Regions from separate parts of the Kitasatospora sp. NBC_00315 genome, predicted to be linked through region 3. Evidence: riboswitches for the same ligand, from Rfam matches in the RefSeq annotation. Region 3 holds a riboswitch; each other region holds the start of a gene.
What was found. A riboswitch is a leader RNA that binds a small molecule or an ion and turns the genes downstream of it on or off. The one in region 3 is predicted to bind thiamine pyrophosphate.
Positions count from the first base shown of each region.

Region 1 (6,652 bases), 2.1 Mb from region 3:
GGGACGACCTGCTGGGCGTCTTCGGCGACCCGGCGGTCACCGGCAAGCCGGCCGGGGACGACCTGCGCGAGGGCAAGCGGACGCTGCTGGTCGCCCATGCCATGCGCGGTCTGCCGGCCGCGGACGCCCGGCACCTGGACGAGCGGCTCGGGGCGCCGGACCTGGCGCCCGAGGAGGTCACGGTGCTGCGCGGGCTGGTCGCGCGCAGCGGCGCCGCCGAGCGGGTGGAGCAGCGGATCGAGGAGCTGATGCGGCAGTCGCTGGCGGCGCTCGACGCCGCCCCGCTGGCGGACCCGCGGGCCCGGGCGGTGCTGCTGGCGCTGGCCGAGGCCGCGACCGTCCGGCGGTACTGAGCAGGGCCCAGGACCCGCGGGCACGGGCGGTGCTGCCGGCGCCGGCCGAGGCCGCGACCGTCCGGCGGTACTGAGCAGGGCCCAGGACCCGCGGGCACGGGCGGTGCTGCCGGCGCCGGCCGAGGCCGCGACCGTCCGGCGGTACTGAGCAGGGCCCAGGACCCGCGGGCACGGGCGGTGCTGCCGGCGCCGGCCGAGGCCGCGACCGTCCGGCGGTACCGAGCGGGGCTCAGCAGCGGCGCCGGACGGTCCGCGGTGCGGTCAGAGCTCGCGGACCCGGCGGGCCAGCTCGGCCGCCGCCGCTCCGGGGTCGTCGGCCGCGGTGATCGCGCGGACCACCACCACCCGGCGGGCACCGGCCGCCAGCACCTCGTCGAGGTTGCCGAGGTCGATGCCGCCGATGGCGAACCAGGGACGCCCGGTGGCCTGCTTCGCCGCGTACGAGACCAGGCCGAGGCCGGGGGCGTGCCGCCCGGGCTTGGTCGGGGTCGGCCAGACCGGGCCCGTGCAGAAGTAGTCCACGCCCGGTTCGGCGATCGCCGCGTCCACCTCGGACTCGGCGTGGCAGGACCGGCCGACGATCACGTCCTCGCCGAGGATCGCGCGGGCGGCCGGCACCGGGAGGTCGTCCTGGCCGAGGTGCAGCACGTCCGGGCGGGCGGCGTGCGCGACGTCGGCCCGGTCGTTCACCGAGAGCAGCCGGCCGTGGCGGCGGCAGGCGTCGGCGAAGATCTCCAGGTACTCCAGCTCCTGGCGGGCCTCCAGGCCCTTGTCCCGGAGCTGGACGACGTCCACGCCGCCGGCCAGCGCGGCGTCCAGGAACTGCGCCAGGTCGCCCTGTTCGCGGCGGGCGTCGGTGCACAGGTAGAGCCGGGCCTCGGCCAGCCGCGCGCGGGCGCCGGCGCCCGGGGCGGTGTCGGCCGGGGCGGTGTCGGCCGGGGCGGTGTCGGCCGGGGCGCCGGCGCCCGGGGCGGTGTCGGCCGGGGCGGTGCCGGCCGGGGCGGTGTCGGCCGCCATCAGATCAGCATCGCCTGGGCGCGGCGCTTCACCTCGGTGCCCCGGTTCTCCTGAAGGGCCTGGATCGGGCTGCCGGGCAGCGACGGGTCCTCGGTGAAGAGCCACTCCAGGATCTCCGCGTCGTTGTACCCGCAGTCGCGCAGCACGGTCAGGGTGCCGGACAGGTGCTTGACCAGGCCGGGACCGTCGATGAAGGCGGCCGGCACCTGCAGCGACCTGTTGGGGCCACGCCGGACGGCGATCAGGCCGCCGGTCTTGACCAGGTCACGGACTTCGGTGACCCGGACGCCCCACTGCTCCGAGATGTCGGGCAGGTACATCCACTCGGGGACAAGGTCTTCAATCTTCGCTTCGATCTCGCTCACGTCACCAGACTGCCACCTCGCCGGGCCGCCGCGCACCACCCGCACCCCGGACGGGCACACCGATGACCGAACGTGACCGGGCGGATCAGGGCGTGACGGCCGACTTGAGCGGCACCGCCGGATCGGCGGCCCGGAGCGGGTCGAGGGCGGCGCCCCGCTCCAGCAGGCGCCGGCCCTGGGCGAGGTCCCGCGGCCGGTCGACGGTCAGCAGGGCGGTCAGCCGCCCGCCGCGTGTGAAGAGCACCGTCCAGGAGGGGTCGCCGGGGGCGCCGCGCCAGAGCATCCGGTCACCCTCGGCGTGCCGCCCGGCGTACTGCACCATCCGGCCGAACTGCTCGGACCAGAAGTACGGCACCGGGTCGTACGGGGTGTCGTCGCCCAGCAGCGAGGCGGCGGCGGCCGCACCCGAGCGCAGCGCGTGGTCCCAGTGCTGGACGGCCAGCCGGGTGCCCGCGCGGGCCGAGGGGTAGGAGAGGCAGTCACCGGCCGCCAGCACGCCCGGCAGCGAGGTGCGCAGCCGTTCGTCCACCAGGACCGCGCCGTCGGCCGCCCGCTCCACCGGTGACCCGGCCAGCCAGCCGGTCGCGGGCCGGGCGCCGATGCCGACCACCACCTCGTCGGCGGCCAGCCGGGTGCCGTCGTCGAGCAGCACCTCGTGCGGGCCGACCGAGGCGACGGCGGCGCCGAGCCGCAGGTCGACGCCGGCCTCCTCGTACCAGGCGGCCATCGCGCCGCCGACCGCCGCGGGCAGCGTGCCGGGCAGCGGTGTCGGGCCCGCCTCGACCACGGTCACCTCGCAGCCCAGCGCGCGGGCGGCGGTGGCGGTCTCGGCGCCGATCCAGCCTGCGCCGACCAGGACGATCCTGGCGCCGGGCCGCAGCAGGACGCGCAGCGCCAGCGCGTCGTCGACGGTGCGCAGCAGGTGCGCGCGCTCCGCGCCGGGAAGTGCGGTGGCGGCGGCGCCGGTGGCGATCACCAGCCTGTCGTAGCGCAGCCCGCCGCCGTCGGTGTGCAGCACGCCGGGCTCCAGCCCGGTGGCGCGGCGGCCGGTGAGCAGGTCCACGCCGAGGGCGGCGTGGTCGACGTCCAGCGTGGTGGCGTCGGCCCTGCCGAGCAGGACGTCCTTGGAGAGCGGCGGCCGGTCGTACGGGGCGTGCGGCTCGTCCCCCAGCAGGGTGATCCGGCCCGGCCAGCCTCCCGCCCGCAGCGCGCCCGCGCACTGCGCGCCGGCCAGTCCGGCTCCGACGACGACCACCGTGTCCGTGCTCAGCAGCTCTCCCACGGCGTCACCCTATCGGCCGGGCCGGCCACCCCCGGTACGCGCCTTCGGGGCCGGTGGCACGCGGAGTTATGGTGGGGGCACTTCACACGGGAGCCCGGCGGACCGGGCTGAGAGGCGGGCTTGCACGGCCCGCGACCGTCCGAACCTGATCCGGGTCATACCGGCGAAGGGAGAGCAGCGACTTTGACACGCTTCGAGAGCGGTACGCCCGCGGACGTCCTGGTGATCGGCGGCGGCGTCATCGGCCTCGCGGTCGCCTGGCGGACGGCGCAGCGCGGGCTGCGTGTCGTGGTGGTCGATCCGGCGCACGGCGGCGGGGCCGTCCAGGTGGCGGCCGGGATGCTGGCGCCGGTCACCGAGCTCCAGTACGGCGAGGAGGCGCTGCTGCGCCTCGGGATGGCCTCCAACGAGCGGTACGCGGCGTTCGCCGCCGAGCTGGAGGAGGCCTCCGGCCTCTCCACCGGCTACCGGGCCTGCGGCACGCTCGCCGTGGCGCTGGACGCGGACGACCGGGAGGAGCTGCGCGAGCTGCACGCCTTCCACCGGCGGCTCGGCCTGGACTCGCACTGGCTGACCGGCCGCGAGTGCCGCAGGCTGGAGCCGATGCTGGCCCCGGGGGTGCGCGGCGGCCTGCACGTCACGGACGACCACCAGGTGGACGGCCGGCGGCTGGCCCGGGCGCTGGTGGTCGCCTGCGAGCGGGCCGGGGTGGTGCTGGAGCGCGCCGAGGTGACCGAGCTGGTGGTGGCCGACGGCCGGGCCGCCGGGGTGCGGCTGAGCACCGGGGAGGCGCTCGGCGCCGATCGGGTGGTGCTGGCCGCCGGCTCCCGCAGCCACCTGCTGCCGGGCCTGCCCGAGGGCGTGCTGCCGGCGATCCGGCCGGTGAAGGGGCAGATCCTGCGGCTGCGCGTCCCCGAGGCGTACCGGCCGTTCCTCTCCCGCAACGTACGCGCCGTGGTGCGGGGGCAGCACCTCTACCTGGTGCCGCGCGAGGACGGCGAGCTGGTGATCGGCGCCACCAGCGAGGAGCAGGGGTACGACACCACGGTCACCGCCGGCGGGGTGTACGAGCTGCTGCGCGACGCCCACGACCTGGTCCCCGGGATCACCGAGCTGCCACTGGTGGAGACCTCCGCCGGGCTGCGTCCGGGGTCGCCGGACAACGCCCCGCTGCTCGGCCCGACCGCGCTGCCCGGCCTGGTGGCGGCGACCGGCCACTACCGCAACGGCGTGCTGCTGACCCCGGTGACGGCGGATCTGCTCGCCGAGTACCTCGCCACCGGCGCGACGCCGGAGCTCGCCACCGACTTCTCCCCCACCCGTTTCACCGCAAAGGCCCTGGTATGAGCGACATCTCCCTCTCCGTCAACGGCGAAGCCCGGCAGGTGCCCGTCGCGAGCACCCTCGCCGAGGTGGTCGCCACCGTGAGCGGCGCACCCTCGGGGGTCGCCGCCGCCCTCAACGAGGCCGTGGTGCCGCGTGGCGCCTGGTCGCGCACGGCGCTCGCCGAGGGCGACCGGGTCGAGATCCTCACCGCCGTCCAGGGGGGCTGAGCCGTGACGACCGACAGCCGTCCCGCGGACGACAAGGACGTCCTGACCATCGCCGGCACCGCCTTCGGCTCCCGGCTGATCATGGGCACCGGCGGCGCGCCGAGCCTGGAGATCCTGGAGCAGGCGCTGCGGGTCTCCGGCACCGAGCTGACCACGGTGGCGATGCGCCGGGTGAACACCACCACCCAGGGCTCGGTGCTGGACGTGCTCACCCGCAACGGCATCCGGGTGCTGCCCAACACGGCGGGCTGCTTCACCGCCGGGGAGGCCGTGCTGACCGCCCGGCTCGCCCGGGAGGCGCTCGGCACCGACTGGGTCAAGCTGGAGGTCATCGCGGACGAGCGGACCCTGCTGCCCGACCCGATCGAGCTGCTGGACGCCGCGGAGACGCTGGTCGACGACGGTTTCACGGTGCTCCCGTACACCAACGACGACCCGGTGCTGGCCCGGAAGCTGGAGGACGTCGGCTGCGCGGCGATCATGCCGTTGGGCTCGCCGATCGGCTCGGGTCTGGGCATCCGCAACCCGCACAACTTCCAGCTGATCGTGGAGAGCGCGGGCGTGCCGGTGATCCTGGACGCGGGGGCCGGCACCGCCTCGGACGTCGCGCTGGCGATGGAGCTGGGCTGCGCGGCCGTCATGCTGGCCTCGGCGGTGACCCGGGCCCAGGATCCGGTGCTGATGGCCGAGGCGATGCGGCACGCCGCGGAGGCCGGCCGGCTGGCCCACCGGGCCGGGCGCATCCCGCGCCGCTTCCACGCCGAGGCCTCCTCCGCGATGGCCGGCCGGGCCGACCTCGACCACCGGGAGCGGCCGGCCTTCTGAGCGGGGCCCTCGCGTACGTGTCACAAGCCGGGCACAAGCGGCCCCGGGGGTGGCGTCCGCCCGGGGCCGGCGCCGTCCGCGCCCCTAGACTGCCCTGGTGGACATGGCACTGCACGACCCGCTCATCGGTACCCTGCTGGACGGCCGGTACCGGGTCGAGCAGCGCATCGCGACCGGCGGGACGGCCACCGTCTACCGGGGCACCGACACCCGGCTGGACCGGGTGCTGGCGCTCAAGGTGATGCACCCCTCGCTCGCCGGGGACGCCGACTTCACCGGCCGCTTCATCCGCGAGGCCAAGGCGGTCGCCCGGCTCTCGCACCCCAACGTGGTGAACGTCTTCGACCAGGGCGCCGACGGCACGACGGTCTTCCTGGCCATGGAGTACGTGCCCGGCCACACCCTGCGCGACCTGCTGCAGGACCGGGGCGCGCTGTCCATCCGGGCCGCGCTGGACGTCCTGGAGCCGGTGCTCGCGGCGCTCGGCTCCGCGCACCGCGCCGGGCTGGTGCACCGGGACGTCAAGCCGGAGAACGTGCTGATCACCGACGACGGCCTGGTCAAGGTCGCCGACTTCGGGCTGGTGCGCCTGCTGAACGCCGCGGACGCCCAGGCCACCGGCGGCGCCGAGGCGACCGGCGTGGTCCTCGGCACGGTCTCCTACCTGGCCCCCGAGCAGATCCGGCCGGGCGGGGAGAGCGACCAGCGGGTGGACGTCTACGCGGCGGGCATCCTGCTGTACGAGATGCTCGCCGGCCGGCGGCCGCACACCGGCGAGAACAACGCCCAGGTGATCTACCGCCACCTGCACGAGGACGTCCCCGCGCCGTCCCTGGCCGTGCCCGGCGTCCCGCCCGCGCTGGACGCGATAGTGGCGGCCGCGACCGCGCGCGACCCGCGGGGGCGGCCGGGCGACGCGGTGGAGCTGCTGGCCGCGCTGCAACGGGTGCGGCGCGGCCTGACCCCGGCCCAGCTGGACGCCGAGCCGCCGGCCTCCGCCCGGCCGAGCCCGGCGTACCCCACCACGGAGGCCACCTCGGTGATCCGGCCGGTGCAGCACACCAGCGTGCTGGACGTACCGCCGGAGCTGCTGGACGGCCTGCTCACGACGCCCCGCCCGTACAACGAGCCGCCGCCGGCCAGGGCGGCCCGCCCGCCCCGGCGGCGACGCTCGCTCCGGCCGCTGATCTGGGCCGGCGTCCTGGCCGCCGTGCTGCTGGCCGTCGGCGGCGCGACGTACGCGCTGTCCGGCGCGCT
Region 1 covers NZ_CP108025.1:6,110,488-6,117,139, reverse strand. The annotation lists gene OG823_RS25505 (polyprenyl synthetase family protein) at 1-353, shown strand, start outside; gene thiE (thiamine phosphate synthase) at 615-1,370, opposite strand; gene OG823_RS25495 (Rv2175c family DNA-binding protein) at 1,370-1,735, opposite strand; gene OG823_RS25490 (NAD(P)/FAD-dependent oxidoreductase) at 1,821-3,017, opposite strand; TPP riboswitch at 3,094-3,206, shown strand; gene thiO (glycine oxidase ThiO) at 3,201-4,364, shown strand; gene thiS (sulfur carrier protein ThiS) at 4,361-4,570, shown strand; gene OG823_RS25475 (thiazole synthase) at 4,574-5,395, shown strand; gene pknB (Stk1 family PASTA domain-containing Ser/Thr kinase) at 5,499-6,652, shown strand, end outside.
Region 1: another riboswitch for thiamine pyrophosphate. It lies ahead of thiO (glycine oxidase ThiO); the one in region 3 lies ahead of thiC (phosphomethylpyrimidine synthase ThiC).

Region 2 (6,652 bases), 290 kb from region 3:
GGGTCACCCCACGACAGTTTTCAAGACTGTTCCCTTAGGCCGCTCGGGCAGCTCTCCAGGCGGAGGTCAGCCTAACGGGTCCGGCGGGGTTCGGTGCACAGGGATTCCGCGGGCGGGGTGCGTCCCCGGGTGGGGGCCCGCGGTGTGCGGACGGCGGTGGGATCAGCTGCTGTCGCCCTTGCGCTCGCCGAGGGTGACCTTGGTCGTGGCGGTCTTGCCGTCGCGGGTGTACTCGACGTCGACGGTGTCGCCGGGCTTGTGCGTCCAGATCTTGCTGACCAGGGCGGGACCGTTCTCGATCGGGCTGCCACCGAGCTTGGTGATGACATCGCCCGCCTTGAGGCCGGCCTTGTCGGCGGGGCCGCCGGGGGTGACGGCCGGGGTGCCCTGGACGGCGGCGGTCTGGATCTGGGCGCCGTCGCCCTTGTAGTCGTCGTTGCGGAGCACGCCGAGGATCGCGTAGACGGGGGTCTTGGTCTCGATCAGGGTCGAGGCGACCCACTTGGCCTGGTTGATCGGGATGGCGAAGCCGAGGCCGATGCTGCCGGCCCGGCCGCTGCCCGAGGTGTTGGACTGGATCGCCGAGTTGATGCCGATCACCGCGCCGCCGGAGTCGAGCAGCGGGCCGCCGGAGTTGCCCGGGTTGATCGAGGCGTCGGTCTGCAGGGCGTTCATGTACGAGGCCTGCGCGCCGGTCTCGTCGCCGGAGGCGACCGGGCGGTCCTTGGCGCTGATGATGCCGGTGGTGACGGTGGACTCCAGGCCGTACGGAGCACCGATCGCGATGGTCGCGTCGCCGACGTTGACCTTGTCCGAGTCGCCGAGCGGGAGGGGGCTGAGCTTGTCCTTCGGCGGGTTGTCGAGCTTGACCACCGCGACGTCGTAGCCCTCGGCGCGGCCGATCACGGAGGCCGAGTAGGACGAGCCGTCGGCGAACTTGACGGTCAGCTTGCCGCCACTGGCGGCCGGCGCGACCACGTGGTTGTTGGTGAGGATGTGGCCCTCGGTGTCGAAGACGAAGCCGGTGCCGGTGCCGGACTCGGTGCTGTTCTCGGCCTTGATGGTGACCGTGCTGGGCAGCGCCTTCTGGGCGATCCCGGCGACCGAGCCGGGGGCGGCCTCGTTCTTCTGCGTGTTGCCGGCCTGGACGGTGGTGCTGCGGTTGTCACTGGCGGAGCTGACCGTGTCGCCGCCGTCGTTGACCGCGGCGCCCACCACCCCACCGGCCACACCGGCGACCAGGGCGACGGCGGCGATCAGCGCGATCAGACCGCCGCGCTTCTTGCGCGGGCCACCGGGCGCGGCACCCGGGTACTCGCCCGGGTAACCGGGCAGGCCCGGTCCGCCGGAGCCGGCGAAGGTGCCGCCGGCGTGGTCCTGGGCGCCCCAGCCGCCGAGCGGCTGGCCGGCCCCGAAGGGGTGGTGGGCGTGCTCGGCGGGAGCCTGCGCCGGAGCGGCGTAGGGGTCGGCGGGCGCCGGCTGGGCGCCGGGCGCCGGGGCGTACGGGTCGTGGGCGGCGTGGACCGGTGCCGCGACGGGCGCGGCGTACGGGTTGGCCGGCGGCGGCGCGTCCTGGTAGCCGGGCGCGGCGGGGGCCGGGGGGAGGACCGGCGGCGGCGCGTCCAGGTACGCGGGCGGGGCGGGCGCGGCCGGAGCCGGCGGGGCGGGGGGAGCCGCCGGAGCCGGCTCCGGGGCGCTCAGCTTGCCGAAGGCCAGCGTCTGCGGGGAGTCCGCGACGGCCGGCGTACCGACGCCCGCCGGAGCGGACTGCGGCGGCTGGGCCGGACCGTCAGGCGCCGGACCCACCACCCCGTGACCGCCGGAGGTCTGCTCCCCCTGCGGCCCGGTGGACCCACTCTCGCGCTCGGTGCTCACTGACGACCTCCATAGCTGACAGAACCAAGAAGCATAGTTTTTCCTACGCGGGATTCGATTGCCGTAAGGGGCCCTCTGAAGAACTCATAAGAATCCTTAGCCGGACCGAACACCGACCGGACCGGACACCGACCGGACACCGACCGGACACCCGATCGCGGCCCCGGCCCCGCCGGGACCCGGCCCGCCCGGGCCCCGCCCCACCGTCCCCCCGGCATCCCGCGATGCGGACGGCCGGACCCCCTGGCCTTGGCGAACGTCGCGGCCCCCGCTAGCCTGTCGCTTCAAACTGACACACGCGGGAGCTTGGACCTCATTCCGGGCTGAGAGTGCGCTGGTCGACCGTACGCCACGGTAGTCGTGGCCGGGCGGGCGAGGGAGCGCTGACCGCAGGAACCTGTCCGGGTAATGCCGGCGTAGGGAGTATCGGCCGTGCCGTCCGCTTCGTCATCCTCTTCTCCGGACGCGTCCGCGTCCACGCAATTGCCCGAGCCGCAGGACGGACTTCACCCGTCCGTCGCCGTGCTGGAGCGCCCCGGACCGAGCGGGCACGCGGAGGCCCCGCTCGTCCTCGACACCGAGCCGCCGCGCACGCTGTCCTTCAGGGACCAGTTCGCGCTCTGGCTGAACCTGGGCGTCAGCCTGATCGGCTTCACCAGCGCCGCGACCGTGCTGGGCACGGCGGGCCAGGAGCTGTCCTTCGCCGCAGCCGTCGTCGCGATCGTCGCGGGCACGGCGATCGGTACGGCGATGCTCGCCGTCGCCGCGCTGATCGGCGCCCGGACGGGGGCGCCGGCGATGGCGAACCTGCGCGGGCTGTTCGGCACCCGGCTGAGCTACGTCCCGACCGTGCTGAACATCGCGCAGTGCGTCGGCTGGGGCGTCTTCGAACTGATCGTGATCGCGGGGGGCGCCCAGACGGTGGCCGGCACCGACGGGTACCGCTGGCTGTTCGTGGTCCTGGCGGGCGCGCTGACCACCGTGCTGACCATCTGGCCGCTCGGCGCGATCGCCGTGCTGCGCAAGTACGTGGCCGTGGCGGTGGGCATCGCGATGGTGTACTTCACCGTCCAGCTGGGCCGGCAGGGCTTCCCCGACCCGGGGGCGGGCAACTGGCACGGCTTCCTGCACTCGACCGACGCGGTCGTCGCGGTGTCGATCTCCTTCGTGCCGCTGGCCGCCGACTACACACGGCACTCCCGGACGCCGTCGGCCTCCTTCTGGGGCACCTTCTCCGGCTACACCCTCGCCCAGGTCTGGTGCTACGTGCTGGGCCTGATCGCGCTGCTGCAGTCCGGCGGTGACACCGAGAAGATCTTCTCCTCGTTCACCGGCGTCTGGGCGGGCTGGGCGTTCCTGCTGGTGCTGGTGCTGCGGGAGACCGACCAGTCGTTCGCCAACGTCTACTCGACCGCCATGTCGATCCACAACCTCTTCCCGCGGGTCGACCGCCGGCTGCTGACCGGCGGGATCGGCCTGCTGATCACCGTGCTGGCACTGCAGATCAAGCAGTTCACCGACACGTACAACAACTTCCTCTACCTGATCGGCTCGGTCTTCGTCCCGCTGTTCGCGGTGCTCGCCGTCGACTACTTCCTCGGCGCGGGCCGCCGCGGCTGGAACCTCTCCGAGCGGGCGCCGTCGCGACCGCTGATGCTGCTGCCGTGGGCGCTGGGCTTCGCCACCTACCAGTTCATCGCGCCGACCGCCGTCGCCGGCTGGTGGGTGGACTTCTGGACGGCCGCACAGACCAGGCTGCACTTCACCCCGCAGTCGTGGACCTCGGCCTCGCTCCTCAGCTTCCTGGTGCCCGCCCTGGTCACCTGGGCCCTCACCCCGCTGACCCGGGACCGGAGCGACGCGACGACCGACTGAGCCGGAGCGGCGACGGCGGCCCCGCACGTTGGGACCGCCGTCGCCCCCGCTTCACGTACCGGGCCTATCGTTGGCCCTGTGACCAGCCCCGACCTCTCCCCCGCCGCCGCCCGCCGCGCCTGCGCCGTCCAGGTGGTCGCGCACCGCGGCTCCTCGGACGCCCTGCCGGAGCACACACTGGCCGCGTACGAGCGAGCACTCGCCGAGGGCGCGGACGGCTTCGAGTGCGACGTACGGCTGACCGCGGACGGACGGCTGGTCTGCGTGCACGACCGGACGATCTCGCGGGTCTCGAACGGCCGCGGCGCGGTCTCCGCGATGACGCTGGCCCAGCTGGAGGCGTACGACTTCGGCTCCTGGAAGAACGGCGACACGGCCCGCCCGGTGCTGCGGCTGGACAGCCTGCTGGAGCTGGTCGTCGACTGCGGCCGCCGGGTCGACCTGGCGATCGAGACCAAGCACCCGGTCCGGTACCGGGGCCGGGTCGAGGCCGAGCTGCTGAAGGCGCTGGCGCGGTTCGGCATCGAGGGCCCCGGCGGACCCGAGGGACGGGCGCAGGCCAGGATCATGAGCTTCTCCTCGCTGGCACTCGGCCGGGTACGGCGGGCGGCGCCGGAGTACTCCCGGGTGTTCCTGTTCGACCGGATGCTGCCGCTGCGGCTTTCGCCCGGCGGCTCGCTGCCGGGCGGCGCGGGCATCGCCGGGCCGGGGATCGACCTGGTGCGCTCCCGCCCCGAGCTGGTGCCGGCCCTGCTTGCGGCCGGCCACCAGGTGCACGTGTGGACCGTGGACGAACCGGCCGACGTCGAGCTCTGCCTGGATCTCGGGGTGTCGGCGATCATCACCAACCGCCCGGCCCAGGTGCTCGCCCGGCTCGGGCGGTAGCGGCGGGCGCCTCGACGGGGCCGGCTCCGATCTCCGGAATCCACCGGTACGAGCGCGGAATCACCTTTCGCACCGTGACCACCGGACGGCTTGAAATGTCCGCGCAGGATCGCCCCAGAACCGTTTCCGGCGCATTCCCAAGGGGCATTCATCCCTCGGCATACGCTGAAGGAGGTCCGGGGGTGGCGTTGATGGTGGCGCGCGAAGTGCCTACTTCATCGACCATGGCGGTGCCGCACGGCCCGTCCAGCGTCGGGGTCGCGCGGCGTCGTCTTCGTCGAGATCTGGGCGACCGACAAGTACCGGAGACGGTGGTCGACGACGCGGTTCTGATCCTGTCCGAACTGCTCAGCAATGCCTGCCGCTACGCGAGACCGCTCGGCCGGCTGCTCGACCTGGGCGAGCGGAGCGAGGCCGAGGTGGTGGACAACGTGCTGGTCGGCCTGCCCTCCGGCTACCCGACGGGCGAGAGCGCCCGCCCGGTCCACGGCGGCCCGGACGGCCGCGACGGCGACCGGCGACCGGTCCTCGCCGAGCAGGACGGCGGTGTCCTGATCCGCTGGCAGCTGCGCCCGGACGGGATGCTGACCCTGGAGGTCACCGACGGCGGCGCACCGACCCGGCCACTGCCCTCCAGCCCCTCGCTGACCTCGCGCGGCGGGCGCGGCCTGAGCATCGTCGGCCGGCTGTCCGACGACTGGGGGGTACGGGACGCCCCCGGCGAGGTCACGGTGTGGGCCTGTCTGCCGACCCGGGCCCGGCACGCCCGGCGGGGCGGGAGCGACGCGCGAAGCGCGTGAGGAAACCTCAGTAGGCTGCCCGGAGCAAGCCGTCACCGTTTCCGGGAGAGCCGCACCATGGGCAAGAAGGCCGCCGCCAAGAAGGCGCCGCAGCGCAGCCAGTCCGCCACCGCCACCGCCGGCACGGGTGAGATCCCCGTGGTCGGAGCCCGGGAGGACTGCCCCTGCGGGTCGGGCCGCCGGTACAAGGCGTGTCACGGCCGGGAGGCCTCGCACGCGGTCCAGGAGCTGGTGCACCGTCCGTTCGAAGAGCTGGCCGGCGAGGCCGACTGGGTCGCGTTGCGTGAGCTGGTGCCGGCCGCGACGGTACCGCTGACGCTGGCCGCCGGGGTGGCCGACGGCGCGACGGGTGACGTCCCCTCGGTGACCCTGGCGACCGTGCTGCCGCTGGCGTGGCCCGCGCTGCGCCGCGCGGACGGCTCCATCCTGCTGGGCCTGCAGACCCAGTCCTCCTCCGGCGACCTGAGCCGCGACCTGGCGGACGCCCTGGAGCTGGCGCTGTCCGTCGAGCCCGGTGCCCCGGTGCCGTCCCGCCGGACCGTCCCGGGCGGGCGCCGTCTGCAGGACCTGCTCGACCCGGCCGCCGCGTTCACCCCGGCCGTGCACACCGGCTTCGAGTTCTGGCTGGAGGACGCCGAGGCCGCCACCGGCGAGGTCGCCGCCTCGCTGGAGCGGGCCAACGCCTCGGCCATCCCGACCGAGAAGCTGGCCGGCGTGGACGCCGCGTACTGGTGCGCCACGCCGGACAAGAACCACCTGCGCTGGGTGATGACCGTGCCCGAGGAGCAGCTGCTGGACGCGCTGGCGAAGCTGACCGCCGCCGACCGCTCCTCCATCGGCGCGGACACCCGCCTGGTCGGGTCGTTCCGGGCCCACGGGCTGACCGTCCCGGTCTGGGACCTGCCGGTCGGGATGACCGCCGCCGACTGCGAGAAGCCGGCCGCCGAGTTCGCCGAGCGGCTCGCCGAGACGCTGAAGGACGACGCCCCGCTGACCGCCGAGGAGCGTCGGGCCCGTGCCAACCTGGTGAACCGTCAGGTCACGCTCAACTGAGCACTGTGATACGCGTCACATTCCGGCCGCCGCCCGCAATTTCCGGGCGGCGGCCGGGTCTTGGAAATTGGCGCGGCAGCAGATTCTTGTTACTGTTTCAATCAGTCCGGTCGCTGGTGCATCCCCCGTCGCCAGCGGCCGGATTTCTCATGTCCGGACATCAC
Region 2 covers NZ_CP108025.1:4,321,409-4,328,060, reverse strand. The annotation lists tRNA gene OG823_RS17650 (tRNA-Ser) at 1-57, opposite strand, end outside; gene OG823_RS17645 (S1C family serine protease) at 163-1,875, opposite strand; TPP riboswitch at 2,164-2,315, shown strand; gene OG823_RS17640 (cytosine permease) at 2,359-3,750, shown strand; gene OG823_RS17635 (glycerophosphodiester phosphodiesterase family protein) at 3,829-4,635, shown strand; gene OG823_RS17630 (ATP-binding protein) at 4,947-5,435, shown strand; gene OG823_RS17625 (DUF5926 family protein) at 5,493-6,488, shown strand.
Region 2: another riboswitch for thiamine pyrophosphate. It lies ahead of OG823_RS17640 (cytosine permease); the one in region 3 lies ahead of thiC (phosphomethylpyrimidine synthase ThiC).

Region 3 (6,652 bases):
GGACGAGGTGCGGCTCCAGGTTCTCCAGGCGCAGTGACAGCACGGTGAGCGGCGTGCGCAGCTCGTGCGAGGCGTCCGCGACGAAGGCCCGCTGACGCTCCAGCGCCCCCGCGATGGCATCCGCCATCGTGTTGAACCGCTGCTCCAGGCGCCGCAGTTCGGCCGGGCCGCGGGAGGTGCCGGCGCGGGCGTCCAACCGGCCCTCGGCGATCGCCCTGGTGGTGCGGTCGAGTTCGCCGACCGGCCGCAGGATCCAGCCGGCCAGCCGGCGGGCGGCCACCAGGGAGCAGAGCAGGGCCGCGAGCGAGCCCCCGGCGAGGGCCGCCCAGACGGCCGCCACCGCGCGGCGCGCGGCGCCGGTCGGGGCCCGCATCAGGACCGTCCCGGTGACCTGGGCGTCCCGCCCGGCCGGCTCCGCGATCAGCACGCCGGCGGGGCCGAAGGGGGTGAGCAGCGGCAGCCGGTCGGTGGTGCGCCCGGACAGCGCGCGCGAGACGGCGGCCTCGTCGCGGACGCCGCCGCCCGCGACGGTCACGCCGTCCCGGTCGCGGATCTCCACCGCCGTCGCGTACAGGGCGCTGTAGCGGGAGACCTCCAGGGTGAGTCCGGCGGTGTCCCCGTCCCGGATCGCGCGGTCGGCGAGTTCCGCGAAGCGGGTGGCGTCGGCGCGGCGGGCGAGCAGCAGCTCCCCGGTGCGGTGGGAGGAGTAGGCCAGTGCGAGCGGTACGGCCAGCGCCGCGACCAGGCAGGCGATCAGCAGTGTGTAGACGGCCAGCAGACGTCGCTGCATCAGGCGGTGGCCAGCCGGTAGCCGGTCGCGCGCAGGGTCTCCACCAGGCCCGGTCGACCGGTCTTGGCGCGGATCCCCGCGATGTGGACGTCCAGCGAGCGGGACGCGGAGAGCAGGACGTCCCCCCAGATCTCGTCGAGGATCTCCTCGCGGCTGCGGACCACCCCGGGCTCGCGGGCGAGGAGTGCCAGCACGTCGAACTCCCGCCGGGTCAGCACGACCGCGGCGCCGTCCACGGTCAGCCGGCGGGTCTCCAGGTCGATCAGGGTGTCGCCGACCGAGACCTGTCGCCCGGCGGCGGCCCGGGGCCTGGTGCCGCGCCGCTGCACGGCCTCCATCCGGGCCACCAGCTCCGCCGTCCGGAACGGCTTGACCAGGTAGTCGTCCGCTCCCGAGCGCAGCCCTCTGACGATGTCCCGCTCCTCGGTCCGCGCGGTGAGCACGATCACCGGCACGGTGGAGACCCGGCGCAGCCGGCGCAGCGCCTCCAGGCCGTCCATGTCGGGCAGTCCGAGGTCGAGCAGGACGAACTCGGCGGTGTCCTTGAGCCGGAGTGCGTCGTCGGCCCGCCCGGCCCGGACCACCTGGTGCCCGTGCCGGGCCAGCGCGGCGGCCAGGGCCGCCGCGAGCCGGTCGTCGTCCTCGACGAGGAGTACGTGCATGCCGCTCAGGGTAGGTCCGACCGGGGCGCGCCGCGGGCTCTTCGCGGGCCCGGCTCAGACGGTGGCCCGCTCCGGCGCGGCACTCACCCCGGCCGGGGTCAGCCGGGTGCCCCTGGTCTCCCGCATGGACAGGTAGACCACCAGCGAGACCGCCGCGCAGCCGGACACGTACCAGTAGAAGCCGGACTCCGCGCCGGCGTTCTTGAACCAGAGCGCCACGTACTCGGCCGTGCCGCCGAACAGGGCGTTGGCCAGGGCGTAGGGCAGCGCGACCCCGAGCGCGCGGATCCGGGTGGGGAAGAGCTCGGCCTTCACCACGGCGTTGATCGAGGTGTAGCCCGTGACGAGGACCAGGGCGGCGACGGCGAGCAGCAGGGCGCCGCCGAAGGTGCCGGCGTGCGAGAGCGCGGTCATCAGCGGCACGGTGCCGAGGGTGGCGCCCACACCGAAGGTGATCAGCAGCGGCCTGCGCCCGATCCGGTCGGAGAGCGCTCCGGCGAAGGGCTGCAACAGCATGAAGACGAACAGCGCGCAGAAACTGACCAGCGCGGCGTCCGACTTGCTCAGGCCCGCCGTGTTGGAGAGGTACTTGGTCAGATAGGTGGTGTACGTGTAGTAGGCCACCGTGCCGCCCATGGTCAGCGCCATCACCAGGGCGAACTCACGTCGGTGCTGCATGAGTTGGCGAATCGTTCCGCGCTCCTCGGAGGCGGGCCGCGCGGCCCGCGGCCGGAGCTGCTCCTGGGCCGCCTCGGTGTAGGCCCCGGTCTCCACCAGGCTGCGTCGCAGCCAGAGCACCACGGCGGCCCCGGCCGCCCCCAGCGCGAACGGAATGCGCCAGCCGTAGGCGTGCAGTTCGGAGTCGGACAGGGTGTGCTGGAGGAGGATCTGGAGTCCGAGGCCGATCAGCTGACCGAGGGTCATCGAGACGTACTGGAAGCTGGAGACGAACCCGCGCCGGGCCGGCGCTGACGCCTCCGTCAGGTAGGTGGCGCTGGCGGCGTACTCGCCGCCGACCGAGAGGCCCTGCAGGAGGCGCGCCAGCAGCAGGACGACCACCCCGAAGTAGCCGACCTGCCGGTAGGTCGGGGCGATCGCGATCAGCAGCGCGCTCGCGGACATCATGGTGACGGTGAGGGTCAGCGCGGCCTTGCGGCCCCGCCGGTCGGCGTACCGGCCGAGCAGCCAGCCGCCGACCGGGCGCATGAAGAACCCGACGGCGAAGATCCCCGCGGTGTTGAGCAGTTGGGCCGTGGGGTTGCCGTGCGGGAAGAACGCCGAGGCGAAATAGGTCGCGAAGCTCGCGTAGACGAACCAGTCGTACCACTCGACCATGTTGCCGATCGAGCCGCCGACGACGGCCTTCCACGGTGTCCGGGCCGTTCTCGCGGGGGTGCCGGGGCCGGCAGCGCTCATGGTGAACCTCCTGGTGGCGGGGGCGGCGCGGGGTGGTCGCGCCGTCACACGCAGCGTCCTGCCGGGGCGGTGCCCCGGTACAGGGGCCGGGCCGACACCTAACCTCCGGTTAACACAGTCCGGGCGCCCCGGGGCGCCCGGGGTGGCGGTTGGCCGGGAGCAGACCGTCGCGTGGACCCGCTCTGGACCGGCGGCGATCGGGTCGCTACGGTGTTGACGTCTTGTTGCGGACACACCGTCCGCAGACACGGGAGCTCGGAGCACCGGGCTGAGAGGGCGCTGAACGGTACGCCACCACACGTACCGACCGCTGCGTCGACCGCAGGAACCTGACCGGGTAATGCCGGCGTAGGGAGTAAGGGTCCGATGACCACATTCGAAGTACCGGAGACGTCTGTCCAGAGCCCGGCCGGCGCCCCGGCGAACGGCGGCGGCACCCCGGCGAACGGCGCCCCGAACAGCGCGGGCACCGGCTATCCGACCACCGCCTGGCGCAAGGCCTACCGCGAGGGCTCCCGCCCCGACCTGCGGGTTCCGTACCGCGAGGTGGTGCTCACCAACGGCGGGGTCGTCCCGCTGTACGACACGTCCGGTCCGTACACCGACCCGTCCTACCAGCCGGACGTGCGGCGCGGGCTGCCCGCCCTGCGCGACGCCTGGATCCGCCAGCGCGGCGACGTCGAGGAGTACGACGGCCGGGAGGCCCGGCCCGAGGACGACGGGATCAGGCACACCGCCCCGCGCGGCGGTGACCTGCGCAACCTGGACGCCGTCTTCCCCGGCCGCCCGCGGCGCCCGCTGCGCGGCCGCGGCGGCGTCGCGGTCACCCAGCTCGGCTATGCCAAGCGGGGGATCGTCACGCCGGAGATGGAGTTCATCGCCCTGCGGGAGGGGCTGGCGCCCGAGTACGTCCGCGCCGAGGTCGCCCGCGGCCGGGCGGTGATCCCGCTGAACGTGAACCACCCCGAGGTCGAGCCGGCCGTCATCGGCACCAACTTCCTGGTGAAGATCAACGCCAACATCGGCAACTCGGCGGTCACCTCCTCGATCGAGGAGGAGGTGGAGAAGATGACCTGGGCCACCCGCTGGGGCGCCGACACCGTCATGGACCTCTCCACCGGCCGCAACATCCACACCACCCGGGAGTGGATCCTGCGCAACTCGCCCGTCCCGATCGGCACCGTGCCGCTCTACCAGGCTCTGGAGAAGGTCGACGGCAAGGCCGAGGAGCTGAGCTGGGACGTCTACCGCGACACCGTCGTCGAGCAGTGCGAGCAGGGCGTCGACTACATGACCGTGCACGCGGGCGTGCTGCTGCGGTACGTCCCGATGACCGCCCGCCGCAAGACCGGCATCGTCTCGCGCGGCGGGTCCATCATGGCGGCCTGGTGCCTGGCGCACCATCAGGAGAACTTCCTGTACACAAACTTCGAGGAACTCTGCGACATCCTCGCCGCCTACGACGTCACCTTCTCGCTCGGTGACGGCCTGCGTCCCGGCTCGACCGCGGACGCGAACGACGAGGCGCAGTTCTCCGAACTGCAGACGCTCGGCGAGCTCGGCCGGATCGCCCGCGAGCGGGACGTCCAGGTGATGATCGAGGGCCCCGGCCACGTCGCCATGAACAAGATCAAGGAGAACATGGATCTCCAGCGGGAGATCTGCGACGAGGCGCCGTTCTACACCCTCGGCCCGCTCACCACCGACGTCGCGCCCGGCTACGACCACATCACCTCCGGCATCGGCGCCGCGATGATCGCCTGGTGGGGCACGGCCATGCTCTGCTACGTCACTCCCAAGGAGCACCTGGGCCTGCCCAACCGGGACGACGTCAAGACCGGCGTGATCACGTACAAGATCGCCGCCCACGCCGCCGACCTCGCCAAGGGCCACCCCGGCGCCCGGGACTGGGACGACGCCCTCTCGGACGCCCGCTTCGAGTTCCGCTGGGAGGACCAGTTCAACCTGGCCCTCGACCCGGAGACGGCCCGCGCCTTCCACGACGAGACGCTCCCGGCGGAGCCCGCCAAGACCGCCCACTTCTGTTCCATGTGCGGCCCGAAGTTCTGCTCGATGAAGATAAGCAAGACCATCATGGACACCTACGGCGACGACATGTCCGGGGCCCGGGCCGACGAGGCCGAGGAGGGCATGAAGGCCAAGTCGGAGGAGTTCGCGGCCAGGGGCAACCGGGTCTACCTGCCGCTGGCGGACTGACGCCGGGTCGCCGGTCGTGCCGTTCCGGGAGGCGGAGGGGGCTTCCCGGGGCGGCGCCGTCCGGTCCGCCCGGACCTCCGCGCCGTCGCACCGGCCCGCCGGGCCCGCCGGTGCGCCCGGACGCACCGGGGGACCCGGCGGGTGCACGGCCCCTGGTGCGGACAGGCCGGTTCGGACAAGCTGCGGGCATGGACTGGATGCCCCTGCTCTCCACGTTGACCGGCGCCGTCATCGGCATCACTGCCACGCTGGTCGCCGACCGCGGCCGGTGGCGGCGTGAGGAGGTTCGCCGGGCGACGGAGCTGCGCCGCGAGGTGTACACGGTGTTCGTCTCGGCGCTCAAGACGGCGGGGGAGGAGATCCGGGCGGTCGCGCTGGGCGACCACCTGTCCGACCGGGCCCGGGACTCGGCCGTCCGGGAGGCCTTCCGCGGCGCCGACCTGTACACGGCGAGCGAACGACTCTGGCTGGTCGGCCCGACGCCGGTGGTGGCGGCCGGGAACGAGGCGTTCCGCAGCCTGCGCCGGCTCCGTGACGCCTACGCCGCGGGCGCGGGCGTCGGCTCCGCCGAGGACGCGGCCCTGATCGTGGAGCGCCGGGCCGCGATGGCGCGGATGCGCGGCCTCATGCGGGCGGATCTGGGGATCGCGCCCCTCGGGATCGAGTGACGGCCCGCCCGGGCCCGGCTCAGCCTGTCGTTCCCGCCGTCGTCACCGGTGCGACGACGCCCTCGGCCGGCCGGGGGAGCAGGGCGCGGGGCCGCTCGAACGGGCCGGGTACGGGGAAGTACGCCTCCAGGAACTCGCGGACGGCGACGTCCTGGACGGCCGGGTCGAGCAGGCCCGTGGTGACGTCGTTGAGGCACAGCACCGCGTGCTCCCGACGCGCGGTCAGCGCCGGCAGCCGCCGCAGCGCCACCGGGTCGCCGATGTCCACGAACAGCTCGTCGCCCGGGACGGACACGGCCTTCCCCGCCAGGTACGCGGTGTACCCGCAGAGGGTGAGCGGGGAGAGGCTGCGGTGCGCGCGGAACGGTTCGGCGGCCGTCCGGGCGAACTCGGCCGAGAAGTCCTCGGCGTTCTGCCGCAGCAGGCTCCGGTGCGCGGTGCGCGGCGTGTGGCGTGTGGCCGAGCGTCCTGGTCGGGACGCGCCCGGGGCGCTCGGCCCCGGGGCGGGGGGTGAAAGGCGGTGACGGGGCGTCCGGGAATCCAGTACTGTACGCGATCGTCCCACCATGCTTATCTGATCTTTATACGGGAATTCCTATGAACCTTGACTTCAGCGCCGAGCCCCTCTTCTCCTGGTACGTCGTCCTGCTGTTCATCAGCGGTGTGGCCATGCTCGGGATCGGCAGCACCAACTTCGGCGGCCTGAGCATCGGCTGGCGGATCTTCAACGTGCTCGCCGGGCTCGGCTTCGCCGGCTACGGCATCTACCTCGGGTTCATCTTCGAGGGCGGCGAGTACATCATCTTCTTCAAGGCGTTCATCCTGCCGGTCGTCCTGATCGTCCAGTTCGTCCGCTCGCTCGGTGCGCGTAACAGCGTGCGGCCGGCCCCGGTGGCGGG
Region 3 covers NZ_CP108025.1:4,032,057-4,038,708, reverse strand. The annotation lists gene OG823_RS16440 (ATP-binding protein) at 1-790, opposite strand, end outside; gene OG823_RS16435 (response regulator transcription factor) at 790-1,452, opposite strand; gene OG823_RS16430 (MFS transporter) at 1,507-2,868, opposite strand; TPP riboswitch at 3,106-3,240, shown strand; gene thiC (phosphomethylpyrimidine synthase ThiC) at 3,235-5,085, shown strand; gene OG823_RS16420 (hypothetical protein) at 5,274-5,753, shown strand; gene OG823_RS16415 (stealth conserved region 3 domain-containing protein) at 5,773-6,321, opposite strand; gene OG823_RS16410 (hypothetical protein) at 6,351-6,652, shown strand, end outside.